Marinobacterium aestuarii: one gene and its partner. The protein of the gene in region 2 interacts with the protein of the main gene of each other region in a pairwise test. Links are inferred from orthologs where the notes say so. Each region holds a gene or a part of one and is shown on either strand. Other genes may lie near its edges.

The links.
Region 1: the proteins of A8C75_RS19720 (region 2) and clpA interact in binary tests that used the Escherichia coli proteins (3 or more experiments, as listed by UniProt). The link is inferred for Marinobacterium aestuarii from one-to-one orthologs.

The regions. Positions count from the first base shown.
Region 1 is NZ_CP015839.1:2,779,172-2,783,688, reverse strand. The notes cover bases 1,535-4,517. They hold clpA (ATP-dependent Clp protease ATP-binding subunit ClpA), read left to right. Parts: upstream 1,535-1,882; coding sequence 1,883-4,153; downstream 4,154-4,517. Other genes in these bases: clpS (ATP-dependent Clp protease adapter ClpS), read left to right, coding at 1,535-1,869. Also shown: icd (NADP-dependent isocitrate dehydrogenase), read left to right, coding at 1-921; cold shock domain-containing protein CspD, read right to left, coding at 1,049-1,261; more of clpS, read left to right, coding at 1,501-1,534. UniProt on the Escherichia coli protein: ATP-dependent specificity component of the ClpAP protease. It directs the protease to specific substrates. It has unfoldase activity. The primary function of the ClpA-ClpP complex appears to be the degradation of unfolded or abnormal proteins.
Region 2 is NZ_CP015839.1:4,500,426-4,508,454, reverse strand. The notes cover bases 2,214-5,486. They hold A8C75_RS19720 (response regulator), read right to left. Parts: upstream 5,087-5,486; coding sequence 2,414-5,086; downstream 2,214-2,413. Other genes in these bases: A8C75_RS19715 (ABC transporter substrate-binding protein), read right to left, coding at 5,083-5,486; A8C75_RS19725 (hypothetical protein), read left to right, coding at 2,214-2,303. In the rest of the region: A8C75_RS19735 (hypothetical protein), read right to left, coding at 71-745; A8C75_RS23715 (hypothetical protein), read left to right, coding at 1,075-1,248; A8C75_RS19730 (DUF2489 domain-containing protein), read left to right, coding at 1,443-1,925; more of A8C75_RS19725, read left to right, coding at 1,929-2,213; more of A8C75_RS19715, read right to left, coding at 5,487-5,952; A8C75_RS19710 (TonB-dependent receptor domain-containing protein), read right to left, coding at 6,051-6,815; A8C75_RS19705 (TonB-dependent receptor plug domain-containing protein), read right to left, coding at 6,812-8,029. UniProt on the Escherichia coli protein: Member of the two-component regulatory system UvrY/BarA involved in the regulation of carbon metabolism via the CsrA/CsrB regulatory system. Phosphorylates UvrY, probably via a four-step phosphorelay.

The DNA of each region.
Region 1 (4,517 bases), 1.7 Mb from region 2 along the record:
CGCTCGCTGAACGTGGCGCTGCGCCAGGAGCTGGATCTGTATGTCTGTCAGCGTCCTGTGCGCTGGTTTGAAGGGGTACCGAGTCCTCTGAAAAACCCGCAGGATGTGGACATGGTGATCTACCGTGAAAACTCGGAAGACATCTACGCCGGGGTGGAGTGGAAGGCGGGTTCGGCGGAAGCCGACAAGGTTATTCGCTTTCTGAAAGAGGAAATGGGCGTTACCAAGATCCGTTTTGACGAGAATTGCGGTATTGGCATCAAGCCGGTGTCCCGTCAGGGGACACGGCGGCTGGTGCGTCAGGCGCTGCAATACGCGGTGGATAACGATCGCGCCTCTGTGACCCTGGTGCACAAGGGCAATATCATGAAATTCACTGAAGGTGCCTTCAAGGACTGGGGTTACGAGCTGGCCCAGGAAGAATTTGGCGCCACCTTGCTGGATGGCGGCCCCTGGATGAGCTTCAAGAGCCCAAAATCCGGCAAGCAGATCGTAGTCAAGGATGTCATTGCCGATGCCATGCTGCAGCAGATACTGCTGCGCCCGGCTGAATACGACGTGGTAGCGACGCTGAACCTTAACGGTGACTATATTTCCGATGCCCTGGCGGCAGAAGTCGGGGGTATTGGCATAGCGCCTGGGGCCAACCTGTCCGATGAAGTGGCGATCTTCGAAGCCACCCACGGAACAGCACCCAAGTATGCCGGCAAGGACCAGGTCAATCCGGGCTCCCTGATACTGTCGGCTGAAATGATGTTGCGTCATATGGGCTGGCTGGAGGCGGCGGATCTGATCCTCAAGGGTGTCGATGGCGCCATTGCGGCCAAGACCGTGACCTACGACTTTGAGCGGCAGATGGACGGTGCCACCTTGCTGAAAAGCTCGGAATTTGGTGATGCCATCATTGCCAGAATGCAGTGAGGCAATGATTTAGCCTGTCAGTAAGAAAGCCATAAAAAAAACCAGCCTCCGGGCTGGTTTTTGCTGTCTTGGGGGCTGAATCTGAGGCTGGAACGACAAAACCTGTGGGCAGGCAGCTGCTTGTGGCTCAGTTCGTGCCGATGGGCTTGATATTGACAGCATGGGTGCCCTTGGGGCCTGGCTGGGTTTCGAACTCGACCAGCTGTCCTGCCTTGAGGCTGCGGTAGCCGTCGGACTGGATCGCCGAGTAGTGGGCGAACAAGTCTTCGTTGTGGTCATCCGAAAGAATAAATCCATATCCCTTGGCGTTATTGAACCACTTTACTTTCCCTGTCTGCATGCGCGAATTCCCCTAGTTGACTGCCCTGAGCGCTTGTCTGCAGGAAACAAGCCTCAACTCCCAGACGCTGACTTGCTACAATGGTGAAGCGGACCCGGGGGCGGCTTCTTTACATTGAGGCAGGTACTGCTGATACTGGATCCCTCCTGCGTCACGGCAGTATAGCACCGGCTATCCGGGACGCTAATTGTCAGTCCCCAATTTCATCCAGTGACCAAAGTAAAGGCTAATATTCAGGCATGAGCAGTTCCGTATCCGTCAGGCTTTCGTCTGATAATGACAACGATGGGCATGATGAGCAGCATGGCGATCATAATTCAGGGCTGGCCACTGAAGAGGCCAAACCAAAGTTGAAGCGCCCGCCGATGTATCGGGTGGTGCTGATGAATGACGATTACACGCCCATGGATTTTGTGATTGAGGTGTTGATGATTTTTTTCGCGCTGGATCAGGAAAAGGCGACACAGATCATGTTGGCCGTCCATACTCAGGGTAAAGGCGTTTGTGGTATATACACACGCGATGTGGCTGAAACTAAAGCCGCGCAAGTGAATCAATACTCAAGGGAAAATAAACATCCCTTGTTGTGTGAAGTCGAAAGCGTCTGATCAGGAGTCCGCCATGCTTAACAGAGAGTTGGAAGAGACCCTCAGCGCAGCCTTCCGGGTAGCCCGGGACAAGCGGCATGAGTTCATGACGGTCGAGCATTTATTGCTCGCGTTGCTAGATAACCGCGAAGCCCAGGGGGTACTAAATGCCTGTGGCGCTGATATCGCAAAATTGCGGCAGTCGCTGACCACCTTCATAGATGAGACAACTCCGCTGTTGCCGGAGAATATTCCCAACATGGAAACCCAGCCCACGCTTGGTTTTCAGCGTGTGCTGCAGCGTGCTGTGTTTCATGTGCAGTCGTCCGGGCGCCACGAAGTCACCGGCGCCAATGTGCTGGTAGCGATCTTCAGCGAGCAGGAGAGCCAGGCCGTGTTCGTTCTGCAGCAGCAGGGCGTGGAGCGCATTGATGCGGTCAATTACATTTCCCATGGCATATCCCGCGTGTCGGATCACGAAGCTCAGGATCATGAGGTGTCGGTAGATTCCGAGGCCGGCGATGACAAGGACAAGAGTGCGCTGTCCAAGTATGCCGTCAATCTCAATATTCTGGCGCAGCAGGGGCGTATTGATCCGCTGGTGGGTCGGGATGCGGAGGTTGAGCGCGTTATCCAGATTCTGTCGCGCCGGCGCAAGAACAATCCGTTGCTGGTCGGCGAAGCCGGGGTTGGCAAGACCGCCATTGCGGAAGGTCTGGCCAAGCTCATCGTCGAAGGACAGGTGCCCTCGGTGATCGCCGATAGTGTGGTTTACTCGCTGGATCTGGGGGCGCTGCTGGCCGGTACCAAGTACCGCGGTGATTTCGAGAAGCGTCTCAAGACGCTGCTGGGCGAGATTCGCAGTCAGGAGCACTCGATACTCTTTATTGATGAAATTCACACCATCATTGGCGCAGGCGCCGCTTCCGGAGGCTCCATGGATGCCTCTAACCTGCTCAAGCCCATGCTCAGCTCCGGCGAGATTCGCTGCATTGGCTCCACGACCTATCAGGAATTTCGCGGCATCTTCGAGAAAGACCGGGCCCTGGCCCGCCGCTTCCAGAAGATAGACGTGCTGGAACCCAGCGTGCTGGATACCTACCAGATTCTGAAAGGACTGAAGAATCGCTTCGAACAGCATCACCAGCTCAAATACACCGATGCGGCCTTGCGTGCCGCCTCTGAACTGGCGGATCGCTACATCAATGACAAGCACATGCCCGACAAGGCCATTGATGTCATCGACGAAGCGGGTGCCTATCAGCGCCTGATGCCGGAGGAAACGCGCAAGCTGCTGATTGATGTCCCCGAGGTCGAAATTGTGGTGGCCAAGATTGCGCGTATCCCGCCCAAAAGCGTGTCCGCCTCCGACAAGGATCTGCTCAAGAAACTCGATTCCAACCTGAAAATGGTGGTGCTGGGTCAGGAGCAGGCCATCGATACGCTGTCGTCTGCCATCAAGCTGTCGCGGGCCGGCCTCAAGGAGGCCAATAAGCCGGTGGGTTGTTTCCTGTTTGCGGGCCCGACAGGCGTCGGCAAGACCGAGGTGACCTCGCAGCTGGCGCGGATTCTCGGCATTGAGCTGGTGCGCTTTGATATGTCCGAGTATATGGAGCGTCACACCGTATCGCGTCTGATCGGTGCGCCTCCGGGGTACGTCGGCTACGATCAGGGCGGCTTGCTGACCGAGGCTGTGACCAAGTCACCGCACTGCGTGCTCTTGCTCGATGAAATCGAGAAGGCGCACCCTGAGGTGTTCAACCTGCTGTTGCAGGTGATGGATAACGGCACCCTGACCGACAATAACGGCCGCAAGGCGGACTTCCGTAATGTCATCATGGTGATGACCACCAATGCCGGTGCCGAGGCGATGAGTCGGCCGTCCATTGGTTTCACGCACCAGAATCACGCCAGCGATGGTATGGCGGCGATCGTTCGCATGTTCTCGCCGGAATTCCGTAACCGCCTGGATGGCATCATCCAGTTCAAGTCGCTATCGCCGGATATTATTCGGGGTGTGGTCGACAAGTTCCTCACCGAGTTGCAGGCGCAGCTGGATGAGAAAAAGGTCGTGCTGCATGTGGATGATGCCGCCTGCGCCTGGCTGGCGGAGAAAGGCTACGATGACACTATGGGTGCCCGGCCAATGAAGCGCCTGATTCAGGAGCAGCTGAAAAAGCCGTTGGCAGAGATGATTCTGTTTGGCGAGCTGGCCGAAGAGGGCGGTACCGTGGAGATCAGTGTCGGTGACGATGGTGATCTGGCGTTGCATGTGGTGTCTGAGCAGCCGGAGGGCTGTCACTGATCTGACTGCAGCGGCTGGCTATTCTTGTCAGTCGCTGCTTTTGCGCTTTTCTTCCATCCGAATTCTTCAATCTGAAGTGTTCTTGCGTTTATCTGCGTTATCTTGCCTGTCGCTGCCCGCCGTACTGCATGCCATAGCGGCTATTCGCAGCATTCTTGCCTGCGTTTCAACGCGTCTGTATAGGCGAGAACTTCCATGCTTGCGAAAAATGGCACAGCATTTTGCGCGCGGTTGATGCGCGGGCTTGGCAGTATCTTCTTGTCGTCAGGCAGGAGATGAATTTAACGCAGGTGTTCTTCGAAGCTGGAGCGCGCAGCACAGTGACAGCGAAGATGCTGCCACTGAAGCTGATAAAGCGGAAGAG
Region 2 (8,029 bases):
GCAGGTGCTGACAAAGGGCTGGCTTTCGCCGGAGTTGATCGCTTGCTGTCGGATAGGGGCGCGCGACGGTTTAGCGTTGCTGGGACAATAGCCGCCGTGGCCACCAGTCGGTCTGAGACAGCAGGCGGGTGATCAGCTGCTGCTCCTGCGCCGTACCGTAATGGGCCGACGGTGTGCTGCTGCAGGCTCGTGGCAGCAGAGGAATCAGGCGCTGACGGCAACTCTGGTGCCAGCCTGGGTAGTCGGTAGCAGGCTCAGTCTGTGCTCCCGGTGCCTTTGTATAGATAAAAACGGGTAGCTGCGGGCACAGGAAAAACAGCACAGTGGTAGCGGACTCCAGTTGGTCAGTACTCTGGAATACCTGTGCCTGAAGCTGTTCCACCAGAGCCTGTGCCAGCTCATGGCGGGCGTCGTGTTCAAGGCCGTCCAGGTTGTCCCAGCGTGGTTGCAGCTCTCGGCGGATAAAACCATCGAGACGCGAGGCCAGTTCATCGAAGCTGATACCTGTGGGCGCGAGCTGCTGGGTCATCCACAGAATGCGCAGATAGGTCTTGTCGACAAGGGTACGGCCCGCATTGAGCCAGCCATAACGCGCCGCCTTTTCCAGGCCGCCATACATCAGTACCAGCAACGCATTTTCGCTGCTGCGAGCGTCCTTGCCCGAGGTGAAGTCGGGGTGGGGTTGCTGCCAGTAGTGCAGTAATGCGGTGTGGGGTGCCTGAGGCGCAGGGGACAGGGCGTTCATGGCTAGGCTCTCTGTACTTGATAATGGTGGCGATAGCGCCGGGCTAGGGTTGTCTGTTTATTTCACAATGCCTGTTCACTATAGGGCGTGGCATTGCACAGGCGTAGCGCCAGCATCCTGGAATAGTTGGAGCCAGGCGGGAGGCGGATTTTGACGGTTGGACTCAGATGCTGTTTATATGCGTTTATGGTCTAAATATAGAATATGATATTCCATTACATGCTATGCGGTTCTGTCTATACTGGCCCCAGTCGAATTTGATAACTGGCTCCATAGGCCCCCCCGGGGGCGCTGCCAGTGAGATAGCCAAAGCCGCAGGAGGCCCGAGCATGAGTGCAAATCTGAACGTACGTCTGGAAAGATCCCAGCAGACTCCGAGCAAAACCGGAGTTCAGGTTCTGGCCCAGGCGCTTGAACAGCGCAATGCCCGCATGCAGCAGATGGGCAAGAAGCCGACTGAAGCCGCAGCTCCCCAGTACGACTTCGTTGGTATCGCCGGCTGATCACTGCTTGAACCAGGCGTCACGCCGCGAGGCGAATCAATTAGAGTTTCCAATTTATTAAAGCCCGTTACTGGCCAGTAACGGGCTTTTTTGTGCGCGGATTTTGGCAGCCGGGTTGCCGGGGCTCTGGGTTTCAGGTGGCGATTATGCATAATGGTTCACCTGACTAAACAGGCTGAATGACAGGGTGGCGGATGAGTGACAGTTTGATGTTTTGGGCAACGGCTTTGGGCCTGGTGATCATAGTGGCTTCGTCCTGGTATATCGTCGTTCACCTGCGTGCCCTGAGACAGCAAAGGCAACAGCGGGAAGCGCTGCAGCGTGAGGCAGAAAGCAAGGCCCGGGAACAGCGCCAGTATCTGATCGACAGTATCCGGGTGATCGCCCGTGCCATGTCGGAAGACGAAAAGATGACTCTGACCGAAGGCTCCATCCGCCTGAAGGTACTGCTCGATAACCTGATGCCGGAACTGCATCAGAATCCCGACTTTGAAATTATATCGGCGCATTACGAGGCCACCCGGCATATTCCCTACCTGAAGGGGTGGAAGTCGCTGGAGCGTGCGCAGCAACGGCGTTTCCGTCAGGAAATGGATGTGCTGGAACAGCAGCACCGGGAAGCGCTGCTGCAGGCGGCTGCCAAGCTGCATGTGTATCCGCTCGATCGGATGCACTGACCCTTGGCCTTCCTGGCGGCGTTTGCCATTACTCTGCTACTTCTGTGTTTGATGGCGGCGGCGCTCTATTTCGGCAGGGCGCCGACCTATCGTCCGTCCAGAGCCGAGATACTGGCGTTGTTGCAGGGCGTACTGGAGGGTACGACGACGTGGCAGCGCTGGGACCTGTATGTCGGTATGCCGATGCGACATGACCCGGAACTCGAGGCCATACGTCTGCGCTGCCTGGTACTGCAGGAAGGCGACGATAACGAGCCTGCGGCCGGCGAGGGCATTGATGGTTATCTGTTTGACCGCGCCGGCAGAGAACGCTTGCGCAGCATTGTCGACGACCTGACAGACCTGATTGCCAAGGATCCGGTTTACCGCGAATTCTGACGGCCTTGCCGCTCCCGCATTAGAACCCATGCATCAGCACGAAAACCAGCCCCTCTCATGTTAGCGGGCCAGATGGTTCGCAGCAGCTTGAGTATTGTCGGACAGGTTGTCTAGATCGGATCTGTGTCTGCCGTTGGCAGGGGCTGCTTGCTGAGTCTTTGCAGGCGCCAGAGGGACTGCCAGAGTTCACGCTGTCCGCGGCCGGCATCAACACACTGGTGGAAGTCGGCGGTAAGGGCCTCGAACTCCGGCCAGTCGTAAAGTCCGCTGATGCCCAGCAGCTGGTGTGCATGGTGACGCATTTTGGCGGCGTCGCGGCTCAGCACTCCCTGCTGGCAAGCCTCCAGCTGGCGCTGAATTTCCTGTTGTATTTGCGCGTAGCTCAGCAGCGCAGAGGCATCTTTGTCCGCCGCAGCCTGGGGCGCAGGGCGCGTAGGCGCGGGGCTGCAGTGGCGCTTTACCGCTGCGAGCAGTTCAGGTTCATTGATGGGCTTGAACATGATTTTGGTGATGCCTGCGTTCTGCAAGGCCTGGTGCTCCCGCGGCACTACATTGGCTGTCAACGCGATGATGGGAAGCTCTGGGCAGGTTCGGCGCAGGCGTCGTGTGGCTTCTATACCGTCCATCCTGGGCATGTGCACATCCATCAGAATCAGGTCCGGCACCTTGTGCGCGACCTGATCCAGTACTTCCAGCCCGCTGGTGGCCTGCCTTGAGCGGATGCCGGCGCGGCTGAGAATCTTCATGATCAGCAGGCGGTTCAGGTCGTTGTCTTCGGCAATCAGCACGTCAAGGCCGGTACAGGGGGCTGTCTCGGCGGCGGCTTGGGTTGCCCCTATAGTTTTATCGATCACCGGGCCTTGTGCTGTTGCGTTCAGCGCCCGCAGCAGATTGCGTGGCCGCACCGGCTTGTGCACGACCAGTGTCTGCGTGTCCAGCTGGGGCTGGCTGGAGCCGCTGGCACAGAGAATAACCAGGCGAGCATTGTAGCTCTGGCGCAGCCGTTGCAGCAGGGCGTTGAATTCCTTGGTGCTCATGCCAGGGCTGTCGCCCCAGATCAGGCAGTTATGCTGGCCTGCACGGCGGCAAAAATCATCGAAGCTCAGTGCCGTGTCGACGCTCAGGTGCTGGCGCTGCAACAACGCCTGCAGGGATTTGCGCATGGCCGGATGGGGCTCGTAGAGCAGTATTGGGCCGTGTTCTAGCCGGGCTCCAGGCAGGGGTCTGGCGTCCGGTTCGCTGTAGGCAAAGGGAATCGCCAGGCTGATCTGCGTGCCCTTGTTCAGCTCGCTGCTGAGCTTGATCGTGCCCTCCATCAGGCGGGTGAGTTTCTGGGTAATCACCAGGCCCAGCCCAGAGCCGCCGAAGCGGCGGGTGATGGAGGTATCGGCCTGGGTGAAGGCCTTGAACAGTTTGCCTTTCTGGTTTTCCGCAATGCCAATGCCGGAATCCTCCACCCTTATTCGCAGCATGCACTGATATTTGTCGAGGTTTTCGGCTTCCACGAACAGCTGTACTTCACCTTTTTCAGTGAATTTGATGGCGTTGGCGACCAGGTTGGTAAGGATCTGGCGCAGGCGGGTGGGATCACCCTGCAGTATGTCGGGTATTCCCTGAGCGTAGTGCAGAATGAGTTCCAGTCCCTTGCTGTGGGCCAGCGGAGCCTGCATTTCCAGTACGTCGAGCAGCAGGTCTTCGAGGTCCAGTGGGATCTGTTCCAGCCTGATGGCATTGGACTCGAGCTTGGAGAGATCGAGAATGTCGTCGATGATGCTGAGCAGAACCGTGGATGTCTGGTTGATGATGCGGGTGTACTCGCGCTGCTCATCGTTGGCGTCGGTTTCATCGAGCAGGCGGGCGAAACCCAGCACCGAGGTCATGGGGGTGCGCAGCTCATGGCTCATGCGGGCCAGAAATTCGTCCTTGGCACGGTTGGCGGTGTCGGCCTTGAAGCGTGCCAGTTCTAGCTCGTGGTTCTTGGTTTCCAGGTGGTTCAGGGTGGCGCGCAGCCGTTTGGTGGTGGTGTCCACCTTGGATTCCATCATGGAACTGGATTCCTGGATACGGGCCGCCATGCGGTTGATGCCACGGGCCAGGGTGCGCAGTTCGCCGGTCAGGGAGACTTCGGCGCGGGTATCGAGCTGGCCGTCCTGCAGGCGCTCGACCACATGGCTGAGGCCCTGTATGGGCTGTGTGATACGGTTGCCAAAGCGCAGCGCTATGATGGCGGTGATGCCAAAGGTGCCGATCATCAGCAGCAGACCGGTAATCAGGATACTGCGCTGGCGGGTGCGGGTCTGGTCGCTGGACAGAACGACGATGACCCAGCCAATGGTGTCCAGCCGGGCCTTGGCGTCGGGATATTCGGGAAAATCCTGGAAGGATATGCCGGTCACCTGTACAGGTTCTGCGAAGTACCAGTGATTGTTGTCCTGATAGACAAAGGGGCCCTGGGGTTTCAGGTGCAGATCGAAAGCGCGGGAGCGGGTAATGAGTTCAAAACGGTTATCCAGAAAGGCAACGTCGGCGACATCGGGCTCCTGACTGACGCCCTTGCCAAGATTGCGCAGCAGCTCGTGGTTGCCGAGCAGCAGGCCAAACTCGGACGCGGATGCCAGCAGACGGCTGATGGACTGACCGCGCTCCAGCAGTGAGAACTGGGTGTCATCGATCCGGGTGCTGATGAAGTAGCCGCCCAGCACCAGAGCAAAGAGGACCATCGGCAACAGCGAGATCATCAGCACGCGCTGGCGGATTCCCAGGGTTCTAAGGCGGCGTTTCATTCTGTGCCGTCCTCCAGCTGGCGGTGCAGCGCCAGGTCGTCAGGTTCAGGCAGTTCCAGGGTACGGGCCACTATAGGGTTGCTGCTGACATTGTAGTATTTCGGGTAGACCGGTGGCGGCAGGGGCCGGGACAGGTCGAGTTCGCGCAACAGCTCGCCGGTCTGCCGGCCGATCTGCGCGGGTGTTGAGTATACCGCGGCCAGGGCCCCGGCTTCGACATAGGTTTTGGAAAAGCCAATCACCGGTACTTTCTGCTGCAGCGTAATGTACAGCAGCCATTTGGCGGTCGCGCGGTTAAACAGAGCCCGGTCCGGCAGGGCGAGAAAGACGTCACTTTGCTGAATCAGTGGCGTCAGTCGCTCGATCGGGTTATCCGTTTCGTCCAGGGTGATGGAGAGGGGTGTCAGCTGTTCCCTGCGGGAAGCGTCGTCGAACAGTTGCTGCGATGCCGTGGAAAACGGGCCGAACATGGTGCCGATACTTTTTGCATCCGGCACCAGCAGGTGGGCAAGGCGCAACTGGCGTTGCAGCGGCTGATCCAGATAGACCGCGCTGAGGCGACGCTGTCCGTTGTCGTACAGGGTCGACAGGGATTCAAAGGTCGTGCGCGGAATAAAGGTGCAGATCAGATCGGCGTGGCCGTTATGCTGCAGCAGCTGTTCGCAGGCACGGGCACCTATGGCAATGTTGATCGCCTGGTCGAGCCGCTCCTGGGACGGCATGCTGTCAGTACTGTATAGCGCCAGCGGTTTCTGGGCGCTGAGCCTGATTTCTTCGGCTACCAGCCGATAGAGCGCACTGTCCTCGCTCATTAATGCCAGTGGCTCAGCGACGGCGCTGGTGCCGGTAAGCCACAAAATAAACATCAGCAACAGAAGTCCTGGCCGCCGAATAGTGGAGTATTGTCTGTTTTTAGGTGTATCCGATGCCTGCATTCAGCGTGTCCGTTCGCGTCGCTCGGTAATCAGAATTCGAGTTGCAGTTGCAGATAGGTCCGTTGGTCGAATTCATTATAAGGGTAAAACTCGGCGTACTTGTTGCCCAGCAGATTCTGAAAAATCAGCGCACCTGAGAGGCGCTGGCCGGCGGGCAGGTTCCATTCCTTTGCCAGGCGAGCATCGGTGCGGTTGTAGCTGTCCCGGTAACCGCCCTCACCCCACTGCACATCATCCATATAGTATTGTGCCAGGCTGAAATCCCAGCGTGGCGCGAAATTGTAGTTCAGCAGCAGGGAGGCCGTATGCTCCGGTGACCGAGGCTTCCGCTCCCGCACCAGCCCATGTCCGGCTGGACCCTCATCGCGCAAAAAGTCGGTGGTGTTGATATAGCTGTAATTGAGCAGCACCCACAGGCGCTCCAGTGGCTGCAGACGCAGCTGAAACTCGGCACCGTTGTTGCGCCATGAGGTAGCGTTGGCGCTATAGCGCAGGCGGCTGTCAAGATCCGTATCCGGGACTCGGTAGCTGCTGATCGCATTATCGATATCTTCGACAAAAATTCGCAAGTCGAAATGTCCGGAAATGCTCTGGAAAGCCCGGTAATAACCGATTTCAGCCGTTTTTATACGTTCGGGATCAATATTGGGATTCGGTATGACGATGGTATCCAGCACGTCGCCGGCCGGGTCATAAATGATCGACTGGGAGTTTTTGTCCAGCAGCGAGGGCATGCGATAGGCCTGGCTGTAAGAGGTGCGAATAACCGACTGCTCATCGGGCCTGTAGTTCAATGCAACTCGGGGGATATCTGCGCACCGTCGGCGTTGGTACTGCTGCTTTCGAGCATGGCGCCGAAGTTGAGGGTAATGGCGTCGGCCGGAACCAGTTCCAGGTTGCCGAACAGGCGCCAGCGGTCCTCATTGATGCGCCCCCGTTCCTGCAGCAGCGCACCACTCTGGGCGGTTTCCTGCCGATACCCCAGCCCCCACAGAAAGGTGGTCTGCTCGGGTATCCACTGCTGTGTATGCTGCACTTCGATATCGTAGAGTTCGGTTTTGCCGTGCTCGCTGTCCAGCCGGAAATCCGGATTCTGTGCCAGCAGCGCTGCCGCAAAGCCGGCAGGCAGGCCCTCATATTTCACCAGGTCGGCAACGGTGGGGGCCGCAACGGAGAGGTTCAGGTAGTTGTGGTAGGCGGATACCTGGGTTTCGCTGGCGCTGTCGGTGACATGGTTCCAGCGCAGGTACTGATAGTTGGCCTGGGCATCACGGGGAATGACCGGCTTGAAGGTGCGGTCCATATCGCCGCGATCAGAATAACCGCTGCTGAAACCCGCCTGCATCAGTACGGTATCGGCCAGCGTCGGTGCCAGGGTGCCACTCAGGTTGAGGTACTCGCTGCGCGCGCCGTCCTGAAAGCGGTCGCTGCCATCATTCTGGTCATGACCTGCAGTAACCCGGAGCTGGGCGTTGCCCACAGGTACACTGAAACGGCCTTCCACACGTCGGGTATCCTGCGAGCCGCCCAGGACCTTGAGTGATGCGCCGGTTTCGCTGTAGGGCGAGCGGGTGACGATGTTGATGGCACCCAGAAAGGCGTTGGAACCGTAGGTTGGCACGTTGGAACCACGTACCACCTCGATGCGTTCTATGTCATCGAGGCTGAGTCCCAGGGAATTCCAGTCGACGGTGGACAGCAGCGGCAGATAGATCGAGCGGCCATCCACCAGTACCTCGAGGCGACGGGGAAAATCATCACTCACACCGTGGTAAGTGGCACCAAATTTGTTGGCGTTGACATGAAATGCCTGAAAACCGGGCACCAGACGCAGCAGGTCGGTAATGTTAAGTGCCCCTGAGGCGTGAATCATGTCCCGGTCGATCAGGCTGATGGAGGCCGGAGCCTCGGTCAGCTTTTGGGTGATACGGGTGGCCGAAATTACCTCCGGAATCACCGCATAGAAGTCGGATTCGCTGAACATGGCCTGACCCGGTTCATCAGGCTG